3 regions of the Silvimonas sp. genome follow, and region 3 is predicted to be linked to each of the others. Evidence: predicted binding sites of a transcription regulator. Region 3 holds the regulator's gene; each other region holds the start of a gene.
What was found. Region 3 encodes sigma-54, which starts transcription at its own class of promoters, with help from an activator protein. Its sites were predicted from a motif close to CTGGCACGCTTCATGCTT; they were not measured.

Region 1 (2,275 bases), on a different contig from region 3:
GGGAGCAATCTGCGTTCCCTCAGTCGGCCGGAGCCTAAGGTCTCCGGCTCTCGGTCGGCGTGATTTGCGGTGTGGTATGCCAGAGTTAATTGCAACAGCAACAGCAGAGCCGCCATGCACACCAATTACATCGTCCTTCCCGCGAAGGCGGGAATCCAGCGGCGACGTTCACCGTGGGCCGCCGAGGCTGGGAATGCGAAAAGCACGTAGCCCGGATGAAGCGAAGCGAGAATCCGGGGTGGCAATGATGACCAAGCTAACCCCTATCTCCTCACTTCAGCCAGCAAGAGCGAGACAACCTCGCTCTCGCGCCATACTCTTCCACTCAATACGTATAAAACATCCGCTGAATCTCTTTGGTATCTTTGGTCTTGGTCAGCGCCAGCATCAGCAAGATGCGGGCTTTTTGCGGGCTGAGGGTGTCGGAGACGACGAAGTCAGTTTTGTCGTCATCGTTCTCGCCATTACGCAGGGTGGGGCCGTTGCCGACCCGGGATGAGCGCAGGATGTAGATGCCTTTCTGGCGCAATTCGGTCAGGCGGGCGCGTACGGGCGTGGACAGACTGCCGTCACCGGTACCGGCATAAACGATACCGACATCACCAGCGGCAACAAACGCATCAATTGCGATGGTATTGGCGTTGGCCGAACCATAGGCGATGTCGATGGCGGGCAGATGCTCCATCTTTGATACGTCAAACTCGGTTTCCCAAGTGTGCTTTTTGGTGGTGGCACGATAAAACTGCGGTTTGCCGGAAACGATATAGCCCAAGTCGCCCAGTTCCGGCGAGCGGAAGGTGTTGGCAAGCATGGTGTTGGTCTTGGTGACATCACGAGCGCCGAGGATTTCGTCGTTCATGGCCACCAGCACGCCACGATTGACCGAGTCCGGGCTGCCAGCAACGGCCACCGCGTTATACAGGTTGATCGGGCCGTCGGCGCTGATGGCAGTGGAAGGGCGCATGGAACCCACAATCACTACTGGCTTTTTGCTCTTCACGGTCAAATTGAGGAAATACGCCGTTTCTTCGATGGTGTCGGTGCCGTGAGTGATGACAATGCCATCCACGCTGCTTTGCTTGAGCAATTCGTTCACTCGCTTGGCCAGCACCAGCCAGTTCTCGTTGGTCATGTTCTCACTGGCAATCTGGAATACCTGCTCGCCAGAAACATTGGCCACTTGCTTTAATTCTGGCACCGCTTCGATCAGCTTTTCCACGCCGACCTTGGCTGCGGTATAACCCACCGTGGTCGTGCTGGTGGCGCCAGTCCCGGCGATGGTGCCACCCGTGGCAAGGATCACCACATTGGGCAGTTTGTCGGCGGCGTAAACCACAACAGAACTACACGTGATGGCGACAAATAGTGCGCGTTGCAGCATCTTGGTGAGCATGCGTATCTCCAGACATGGGTTTTCAGGTAGGGTGACGCTTTTGGTCAAACATCGATCAACTCAATAAACTGTCGGCGCTTGCGGCATGCTCAGCCAGGACTGCAGACCGTTGATAAAACATGGTGCAGCAAGGCACGTGGCAGTTTATATGGGTGATTAAAAGCATGATCCGTGCCCTTGGCTGACAACATTGTCGAAAGCACTGTCAGGGAAAACGTTAATACCAATTGCATATCCAGTGGTTGATTTCTGATCTAATTTTTTGATTAAAAAGGAATAATTGTGAAAGTCATCGCCTTCTCCCAGCAGTCGCCGCAAGCCATCGTTGATCATCCCCGGCCGGAGCGTCTGGTGTCTGGCAACCCACAGCGCACCACCTGGCTGCACTACGAAAATGCATCCAAAGAATTTTCGAGCGGAATCTGGGCGTCCGAGCCGGGTAGCTGGCGGATTGAGTTTGGCCCGAATGAAGAAGAGTTCTTCAGCATCATCGAAGGCTTGGCCCGCGTGCATGATGAAAACGGAGAGGTGGTGGAAGTGCGGGCGGGTGAGGCGCTGGTTATCCCGGCTGGCTTCAAAGGCCAGTTTGAAGTGGTCGAGCCGGTGAAAAAGTATTTTGTGGTGCTGGAACGTAACGCGGGCTAAACAGGCGGGGCGAAGGAGTAGCCAACAACAGAAAAGGCCCGGAAAACCGGGCCTTTTCGTTATCTGTACGCATGATGCGATGCATCAAACCGCTTAGTGGCGCTGCTCAACCACCAACGCGTTGTATGGCGCAAACAGATAGAACGGTGCGAACAGCAACTTCCAGCCATGCATATTGCTTTTGACAGTGAAATGCATTTCTTCGCCATCGGTATCAAATACCAGCGGCGGTGTTTT
Region 2 (2,275 bases), on a different contig from region 3:
CGAAGCACAGGTACGGGTTGGCCAATGGATCCGGGAAGCGAGTCTCGATACGACGGCCCTTGTCGGACGCAACGTGCGGGATACGGATCGAAGCAGAACGGTTCTTGGCGGAGTAAGCCAGTTTCACCGGTGCTTCATAATGCGGAACCAGACGCTTGTACGAGTTGGTACCCGGGTTGGTGATGGCGTTCAGTGCGCGAGCGTGCTTGATGATACCGCCGATGTAGAACAGGGCAGTTTCAGACAGGCCAGCGTAGCCGTTACCTGCGAACAGGTTCTTGCCATCTTTCCAGATCGACTGGTGCACGTGCATGCCCGAACCGTTGTCGCCAACGATAGGTTTTGGCATGAAAGTAGCGGTCTTTCCGTACTGGTGAGCAACGTTATGCACCACGTACTTCAGAACTTGAGTCCAGTCAGCGCGTTGGGTCAGGGTGCTGAACTTGGTGCCGATTTCGTTCTGGCCAGCGTTTGCCACTTCGTGGTGGAACACTTCAACCGGGATGCCCAGTTCTTCAAGTACCAGCACCATGGAGGCGCGGATGTCTTGATGGCTGTCGACCGGAGGAACCGGGAAGTAACCGCCTTTCAGGCGTGGGCGGTGGCCCATGTTGCCGCCTTCAAATTCCAGGCCAGTAGCCCAGGCGCCTTCTTCCGAACCGATCTTGACGAACGAACCGGACAGATCTGCGTTCCAGCGAACGTTATCAAAAATGAAGAATTCTGGTTCTGGACCGAAGTAAGCTGTGTCACCAATACCCGAAGCCTTCAGGTAGGCTTCAGCGCGCTTGGCCAGCGAACGTGGGTCGCGGTCATAGCCCTTGCCGGTAGCTGGCTCGATCACGTCACATGTCATGAACACGGTCGGTTCGTCGTAGAACGGATCAATGTTGGCAGTGGCCGGATCAGCCATCAGCAGCATGTCCGAAGCCTGAATGCCCTTCCAGCCGGTGATGGACGAACCATCAAATGCGTGGCCGGTTTCGAACCATTCTTCGTCGACTACATGCGACGGCACAGTTACGTGCTGTTCTTTACCAATAGTGTCGGTGAAACGAAGGTCAACGAACTTGATGTCGTTTTCCTTGATCAGCTTGAGTACGTCGGCTACCGCCATCTGAGCTCTCCTTGGTGCAAGAGATAGTTTGAAGTGAGTGTTGTCTCGTCGCCGGCCATGCAAGGTTTGTTCGAGTAAGACCGGCTCGGGTCGGAACGCTATGAAGCAGAAAGTGTGCCAGGGTGTTAACCCCGCCGACAGCCATTGTGCCACAAGAAATCGGCTATTGCGGGTTTTACCTATGCAATCCGATTTGGTGCGCAATTCAACGAAAGGCACCGTTATGGTGCGTTTTGTTGCGGCAAATCTGTGCATGCCGTGCACCGTGTCACAATCACGCAGGCGCTGCGCAACAGGGCTAGAATGCAGAAAACGGCATGAAAAAATTGGGTGGCACGGCTGGCAAATGGCGCTGGCCCGGACCACTCCAGTTGACGTTTTGAAAACGAGATAGAGTCAACGCAAAGGAATCAGCCATGAGTACCGTTAGCACCATTCTGGAAAAAGCCCGCCAGAGAGCGGCCGAATCGGGTCTTGCTTATTCGGGCGCACTCACGCCGGATGAGGCATTTGCGCTGCTGCACGAGGTGCCAGGCACCAAAGTGGTGGATGTGCGCACCCATGCGGAATGGCAGTTTGTGGGCGTGGTGCCCGATGCCTTGCTGATTGAATGGAAACGTTATCCCGACATGGCTTTGAATCCGGAGTTTCTCACCCAGTTAAAAGCGCAGGTCGATCCGCAAAACGTGGTGTTGTTCATGTGCCGCTCTGGCGCGCGCTCGCACGATGCGGCGGTGCTGGCCGCCAAACACGGCTACAGCGAGGTCTACAACATCCTCGAAGGATTTGAGGGTGACAAGGACGAGCAACAACATCGCGGCAAGAGAAACGGCTGGAAAGGTCGCGGTTTGCCTTGGGTTCAAGGGTAACGGGCATCCCGATAACCCGGGATGTTAAAAGCGAGATGGGTGAGGCGCTGGGGATGAACCCAAGGCGTCAAACCCTTCGCTTGCCGCACTGGACAGGACCGCGTCACCAGTCTTTCATAATCACACTTCACCTCTGATTTATTCTCCCCATACACCATGCGCTACGTCGTTATCGGCAACCCGATTGCCCACAGCAAATCCCCTCAAATCCACACCGCCTTCGCCGCCCAGTTTGCTCTGGCGCCGTTCAGTTATGAGCGACTGCTGGCACCGCTGGAAGACTTCGATG
Region 3 (2,275 bases):
CCTGTGACGAATTCCGATGGCTGCTTTTGCTCTATTCACCGGTCTGGATAGTGCTCACTGGAACTGCGAACCACACCGCATTTACGGTGCAATTTGATAAGTATTGCGCAATTTATTAGCCAGGACAGCGCAATCTTGCCCCATTAACGTGCCATTGCACTGCACAACCAATACTATTGTACCGCCCAGAATGCATAAACAAAAACGGGAACCAGTATTATTGGCTCCCGTTTGTTGTATCAAAGGACTGGTTAATGCCGGAAAGTCATTCCTCTTCGACGGTTTGCTGATGTTTGATCGCTTCGCCGCGATGATCCATCAAGCATTCTTTGTGTTTCACAATCTGCCGATCAAGTTTGTCGACCAGTAAATCAATGGCCGCATACATATCCTTGTCTGATGCCTCAACGTGGATGTCTTTTCCGCGAACCCGCACTGTGACATCGGCTTTCTGCTGCAATTTTTCTACAGACAGAATCGTGCTGACGTCTACAACCTGGTCGAAGTGTCGCGTTATCCGGTCGAGCTTGCTGGTAACGTATTCCCGTAAGGCCGGGGTCACTTCAACGTGATGTCCGCTGATGTTGAGGTTCATGGCATTCTCCTTCTGGTAAGCCATTAAGACACTGCACCGATAAGGGCTACAGGTTTTTGCGCAGATTGACGGGTGGAACGTTCATGCCCTCCCTGTACTTGGCAACGGTTCGCCGCGCAACCACGATCCCTTGCCCGGATAAAGCTTCGGCAATGGCGCTATCTGAGAGCGGCCGGGTTTTGTCTTCGTTCTGGATCATCTGTTTGATGAGCGCTTTGATGGCAGTGGCCGAACATTCGCCACCAGCTTCGGTGTCAACGTGACTGCCGAAGAAGTATTTGAACTCCAGCAGCCCACGCGGGCTGGTCATGTATTTCTGGGTGGTAACGCGGGACACGGTGGATTCATGCAGATCCAGTTCCATGGCGATATCGCGCAGGACGAGCGGGCGCATGGCGACTTCACCATGTTCGAAAAACGCACGCTGGCGTTCAACGATGGCCTGAGCGACCCGCAGAATGGTTTCAAAGCGTTGTTGCACGCTTTTCACCAGCCATTTGGCTTCTTGCAACTCGCGCGCCAGCACACCGCCTTCGCTACGTTGCAGGATATCTGCATAGACTTGATTGATGCGCAACCGCGGCATCGCGGCTGGATTGAGTCTCACCTGCCATTGCCCCTTGATCTTTTGCACCAGTACGTCAGGTACAACGTAACGTGGTGTCAATGCCGCCCATTGTGCTGCCGGGCGCGGATTCAGACTGGTGATCACACTTTGCGCGGCTTTCAGTGCCGCGTCGTCACATTTCAGTAACCTTTTGAGCTTAGTGTAGTCACGCCCGGCCAATAAATCGAGATGTTGTCCGACGATCTGTCGTGCCAGCTCGCAAGCGGGAGAAGGTGCAACCAGGCGCAACTGCAGGCCCAAAGCCTCCGCAGTATTGCGGGCACCCACCCCAACGGGATCAAACTGCTTGAGTCTGGCCAGTGCTACGGCCAGGTCATCAATTTCAAGCTCCAGATGTGTGACGATCTCCAGCGGGATTTGTTCCAGTAATTCTTCGAGGGACATTGGTAAAAATCCCTCATCGTCCACTGCGTCGATCATGAAAGCCAGGGCAGCATGGTCGCGCTCGGGCAAACGCAGCACCCCGGCTTGATCCAGCAGATGCTCGCGCAGCGTCAGCTCTTTGGCGACCTGGGTGGCCGGATCGAAGTCGTCATCATCGTCACCGTTGCGCGCATTGCCGGTGCCGCTACCCCAGTTCATGTCGTCGCCGCTGCCATCGTAGGCCGGTTCTTGCGGGGTGCTGTCGCTCTCGCCGGAAACAGGTTCGGGACTGTCGGAAGGGTTGCTGCCCCCACCATCTTGTTCCAGCAGCGGATTTTCCAGCAGGTAACGCTCGATTTCCGTCTGAAAATCGAGTGTGGACAACTGCAACAGCTTGATCGACTGCTGCAGCTGCGGGGTGAGGTTCAGTTGCTGCGAAAGACGCAGTTGAAGGGATTGCTTCATGCTGCGTTTATATCCAGACAAAGAGGGTGGCGGTTGATCGGCGCTTTGTGCATGGCGCGGTTACATGCGGAAATGTTCGCCCAGGTAAACCTTGCGCACTTGTTCGTTGGCAATGATTTCGGCCGGATGCCCGGATGCCATCACGGAGCCTTCAGAGATAATGTACGCCCGATCACAAATCCCCAGCGTTTCGCGCACGTTATGGTCGGTAATCAGCACGCCGA

Region 1: P4L78_RS14595 (type II asparaginase) is a predicted target of sigma-54. The motif match lies at 1,554-1,571, and genes of this name have one in related genera.
Region 2: glnA (type I glutamate--ammonia ligase) is a predicted target of sigma-54. The motif match lies at 1,221-1,238, and genes of this name have one in related genera.

Annotation. Positions count from the first base shown of each region.
Region 1 covers NZ_JARLJK010000122.1:406,540-408,814, forward strand. Annotated here, with positions in the region: gene P4L78_RS14595 (type II asparaginase) at 326-1,393, opposite strand; gene P4L78_RS14600 (cupin domain-containing protein) at 1,676-2,038, shown strand; gene P4L78_RS14605 (hypothetical protein) at 2,132-2,275, opposite strand, start outside.
Region 2 covers NZ_JARLJK010000131.1:55,022-57,296, forward strand. Annotated here, with positions in the region: gene glnA (type I glutamate--ammonia ligase) at 1-1,117, opposite strand, end outside; gene P4L78_RS15440 (rhodanese-like domain-containing protein) at 1,534-1,986, shown strand; gene aroE (shikimate dehydrogenase) at 2,143-2,275, shown strand, end outside.
Region 3 covers NZ_JARLJK010000009.1:103,082-105,356, forward strand. Annotated here, with positions in the region: gene hpf (ribosome hibernation-promoting factor, HPF/YfiA family) at 266-595, opposite strand; gene P4L78_RS00695 (RNA polymerase factor sigma-54) at 642-2,051, opposite strand; gene lptB (LPS export ABC transporter ATP-binding protein) at 2,112-2,275, opposite strand, start outside.